DNA from 2 places in the Glaciecola petra genome. Region 2 is predicted to be linked to the other one. Evidence: predicted binding sites of a transcription regulator. Region 2 holds the regulator's gene; the other holds the start of a gene.
The links. Region 2 encodes FNR, which switches genes on or off when oxygen is low (the NO sensors DNR and NnrR bind a similar motif). Its sites were predicted from a motif close to TTGATCTAGATCAA; they were not measured.
Positions count from the first base shown of each region.

Region 1: phbB (acetoacetyl-CoA reductase) is a predicted target of FNR. The motif match lies at 1,235-1,248, and genes of this name have one in related genera.

Region 1 covers NZ_JAVRHX010000003.1:316,015-318,429, reverse strand. Annotated here, with positions in the region: gene RM552_RS12210 (3-deoxy-D-manno-octulosonic acid transferase) at 1-138, shown strand, start outside; gene purU (formyltetrahydrofolate deformylase) at 151-999, opposite strand; gene phbB (acetoacetyl-CoA reductase) at 1,364-2,086, shown strand; gene RM552_RS12195 (lytic murein transglycosylase) at 2,157-2,415, opposite strand, start outside.
Region 2 covers NZ_JAVRHX010000001.1:1,204,784-1,207,198, forward strand. Annotated here, with positions in the region: gene RM552_RS05300 (heavy metal translocating P-type ATPase) at 1-329, shown strand, start outside; gene ccoS (cbb3-type cytochrome oxidase assembly protein CcoS) at 382-624, shown strand; gene RM552_RS05310 (sulfite exporter TauE/SafE family protein) at 621-1,289, shown strand; gene fnr (fumarate/nitrate reduction transcriptional regulator Fnr) at 1,318-2,055, shown strand; gene ttcA (tRNA 2-thiocytidine(32) synthetase TtcA) at 2,169-2,415, shown strand, end outside.

The sequences.
Region 1 (2,415 bases), on a different contig from region 2:
CAATGCAATGCATGGATAAGTGATAATAAATCAGCTGAGGACGCCGGTAAACAGGGTGTTAAGGTACTTCGAGCCAACGCGGGCGCAGTTCAGAGCACACTGCATATTATTGATAAACTACTGGCGACAAAAGCGTAAACAATGGTGAGCTCAATTAAAAACGATGGTTTTATTTTGGCAAATAATCACTCTATCTTCTAAATGGTAACGCATCCCGTTTGCCAAGGCATTTATCTCACAGCGCTTTCCTTTTCGGACCATATCTACACTACTATCGCTATGAGATATCCGCATGACTTCTTGTTCAATAATAGGTCCTTCATCCAAAGTACTAGTGACATAATGACAAGTAGCGCCTATTAGCTTTACACCTCTATCATATGCCTGTTGATATGGTTTCGCACCTGCAAATGAAGGTAAAAAGCTATGATGTATGTTGATAATTTTGCCGGCTAGTTTTTCACATAACTCATTGGGCACTATTTGCATAAAACGAGCAAGCACTGTCAAATCAATTTTATAATGTTCGAGTAAATGTTCGATTTCTTCAAAAGCCTTTGTTTTATTTGTAAAATCGATTAAATGGAAAGGCACCTGATGCCAGTCAGCAAACTTTTGCATACTGCTATGGTTAGCAATAATACATGGAATATCACACTGCAACTCACCGGTATGCCATCGGTGAAGCACATCGTTTAAACAATGAGATTCTTTACTTGCCAACAAAGCAACTTTGCGTTTTTCGGTTGAGCGGCTCAAGGACCATTTCATATCGTATTTTTGTGCGAGATCTTGTATACCGATGCGTAATTCTTCATCGGAAAGCGTAATGGAGTCAGCCGCTATTTCATGTCGCATAAAAAATCGTTGTAGATGTATATCGGTGTGATGACTTGCTTCTAGAATGCTTGCTTGAATAGACGATAAAAACTGCGATACAGCAGCGACCAATCCAATTTGGTCGGGACAATCAAGAACAAGCCTAAAGGTAGAGTGCAAAAGATTTCTCCAAAAATTTACTGAATAAATGTATAAAAGTCAGAACTAGATCACTACAAAAACTCGACGCTAGACAAACGAAGACTTTGCTATCGTCATCATTTTTGTTTGAACATCAAATCAATAAGTGCCAATTCCTAATTATACAGCTCAGGTAAGTAGTTGACACCTTATATTCAAACTGACTTCAAGGTTTACTGTCATAAGACTTAAAAACAAAAGATACGTCATTTTATTGATTTATATCAGTTAAGTCGCTGACTATTGAAGCTTCCTACTAAAGTCGAATTTAGTCATATTAATTAAACCTTTATAACTTATTCTAATAATAAAACATATTATCATTAATCTGAGGATATTAAAGATGACAAGAGTGGCATTAGTAACAGGCGGTACCCGTGGTATAGGCGAAGCAATTTGTACAACCTTGCAAGCAAAGGGCTATGTGGTCATAGCAAACTATGCTGGAAATGATCAAGCCGCTCAAGAGTTTACAGAAAGAACGGGCATTCCAACTGCAAAATTTGATGTATCCGATTTTGATGCGGTACAAACTGCAATTGCTGGCATAGAATCTGAATATGGGGCAATTGATGTATTAGTGAACAATGCCGGCATTACTCGCGATGGTACGATGCATAGAATGTCTTTCGATAAATGGGATGCGGTAATCCAAACTAATCTTGCTTCTTGCTTTAATACTTGTAAAGCGGTTATTGATGGCATGCGTGAACGGAATTTTGGTCGAATCATCAATGTTGGATCAGTTAATGGTCAAGCAGGTCAGTATGGACAAGTTAACTACGCCGCTGCAAAATCAGGAATACACGGTTTTACAAAAGCTCTGGCTTTGGAGAATGCAGCAAAAGGGATCACTGTAAATGCAATTGCACCGGGTTATGTTGATACTGACATGGTGCGAGCGGTGCCAGAGGATGTATTGGTTAAAATAATTCGTACAATTCCTGTTGGAAGGCTTGGGCGTCCAGAAGATATTGCAAACAGTGTAGCGTTTTTGGTCGATGATGAGTCCAGTTTTATTACGGGTTCTACCCTGTCCATAAATGGTGGTCAACATATGTACTAAGCATTTTGCAGCTGTAAAATGCGCTTAATCAATAGAGAGGCTTAAGCGGGAACTTAAGCTTCTATGTCAATTACTGTAAAATAGCTGCAATAGTATCTGGCGAGGGGAAACCATCTGCTACCAATCCATTTTCACCTTGGAATTGACGAATACCCTCACGAGTTGCAGGCCCCATTATTCCGTCAGCGCCTCCTACATCGAAGCCTTTTTCGTTAAGTTTTCGTTGTAATTTTGCCATATCGGCAATGCTGTAACGTGGCAAATCAGGTAGTTTTGCATGCAAACCTGCTCCACCTGCTATGCGATTAGCTAATTGCCCTACCGCGATT
Region 2 (2,415 bases):
AAACATTAATGTTAGGAGATGGTATTAATGACGCACCGGTATTAGCGGCTGCAGATGTTTCTATAGCGGTAGGCAATGCATCTGATTTGGCCAAAAATGCTGCTGATGTCGTATTATTAAATCCTAAACTAAACATGTTGAGCCATTTAATTAATTTGGCATTTGCTACAAAACGTAAGATTAAGCAAAATATTGCATGGGCTTTAGGCTATAATATTTTGGTGATCCCTTTTGCTGTGTTGGGGTTATTAACGCCTTGGCAGGCAGCTTTAGGTATGTCTTTGAGCTCTATTATTGTTGTCTATAACTCTACCCGTTTGATGCGTTAATATTAGTACTGAATAGTGTTAATAGTTTATTTACCAAAGGTTTAATTTTCAAATGAGTATAATTTTTGTGCTTATACCGCTAGCAGTCATAATCGTTGCTATTGCAATTGGCGTGTTTTTTTGGGCTGTAAAATCTAATCAATTCGACGACTTGGAGCGACAGGGTTATAGCATATTATTTGATGACGACATTACGCCTAATAATACAAAAGACAATAAAACAGTAAGTGATAAAGCAGAGAGTTCTGAGACAGTTGAAAGTAATAAACAAAACACCAAAGAACCAAAACATTGACTGACTTTTCTCTATTAACGGCCTTTTTTATGGGCTTGGCAGGTGGCGTTCATTGCATTGGCATGTGTGGTGGCATCGCATCTGCGTTTACTTTCGCAACACCTAAAAATAGCAAGCAAACACCGTATATCTTTGCATATAATATTGGCAGGATCCTTTCGTATACAATCGCTGGTGCAATTACCGGTTATTTAAGCAGTATTTTTACTGCAAAAGTAGTGTTCGGCTTATATATTCTGCAAATTATAAGCATATTTTTTCTATTACTTTTAGCCCTATACATAAGTGGGATATTGCAGATACTAGCTTATTTTGAAAGATTGGGTGGGTATTTATGGCAAAAAATTGCGCCGATAGGCAAAAGCTTAATTCCATTTAAATCCCCATGGCATACTGTTTTATATGGAATGTTATGGGGTTGGTTACCTTGTGGTTTAGTTTACACAGCGTTAACGTGGTCTTTAGCAAGCGGTGATAGTCTAAATGGCGCTGTTTTTATGTTATGTTTTGGGATCGGCACCCTGCCCGCATTAATTGCTTCTAGCGTTGGTGCAAGTTTCGTGATTCCCTATTTACAACACAAAAACACTCGCTTGTTTATGGCTTTTCTGATACTAATTTTCGCAATATTTTTGACCTTTAAATTATTTCAGGGTATAAAATGATCTCTTTCAGAAATATTAAAGTAGCGTTATGAGTAAAGGTTCAGAACTTTCTATACATTGTCAAAGCTGTAGCTTCAGTCATTTATGTCTTCCCGTTAGTCTTAATAAATCTGAATTAGATTCTTTGGACGATATTATTGAGCGCAAGCGACCTCTCCATAAACAAGATAAATTAATTAGTGTGGGTGATAAGTTTCACTCTTTATACGCTGTCAGGTCGGGGTCATTTAAGTCCTACATTAGCGGCAGTGATGGCGTCGAACAGATTGTTGGTTTTCATTTCCCTGGTGATATAGTTGGATTTGATGCAATGCGTGACGACACTCATCAAAGTTATACTCAAGCCCTTGAAACAGCAATGGTTTGCGAGTTGCCATACGATACTCTCGAAACAGTGTCGAATCGCTATCCTAAGTTACGTCAACAAATCATGAAATTTATGAGTTCCGAAATTAAACATAATCACGATTTGATGATGTTATTAAGTAAACGCAGCGCTGAAGAACGTTTACTTCATTTTATTAGCCATTTGTCACAACGATTTGATGAGCGGGGGTATTCAGCAAAACAATTTAACCTTTCAATGACTCGAGGTGAAATTGGGAATTATTTAGGTTTGACAGTGGAAACTATTTCTAGGCTATTAACGTGTTTTCAAAAAGAAGGCCTTTTACAGGTAGATGGCAAGTTAATTACTATTTTGGATCTTGAGGGTGTTCAGCAAAGAATGCCAGATTCAGAAATAGAAATCAGTTCAGTTAACTAGTGAATTGATTGATATAATCAACCTTAGTAAATCATATATTTAAATATACTTATTTTTAAGCGAAGACTTATTATTGTATAATTTATGCATCATCTAATTAGTAAATAATACTCATGTCAGTAAAAACAAAACTTGAATATAGTTTTAACAAACTACAAAAGCGCTTGCGTAGAGAAACTGGAAAAGCGATTTTTGATTTTAATATGATCACTGACAATGACAAAATAATGGTCTGCTTGTCGGGTGGAAAAGATAGTTACACGCTACTTGACGTATTATTATATTTTCAACGTATCGCACCGATAAATTTTGACCTTATTGCTGTTAATCTCGATCAAAAACAACCTGGTTTTCCAGCGG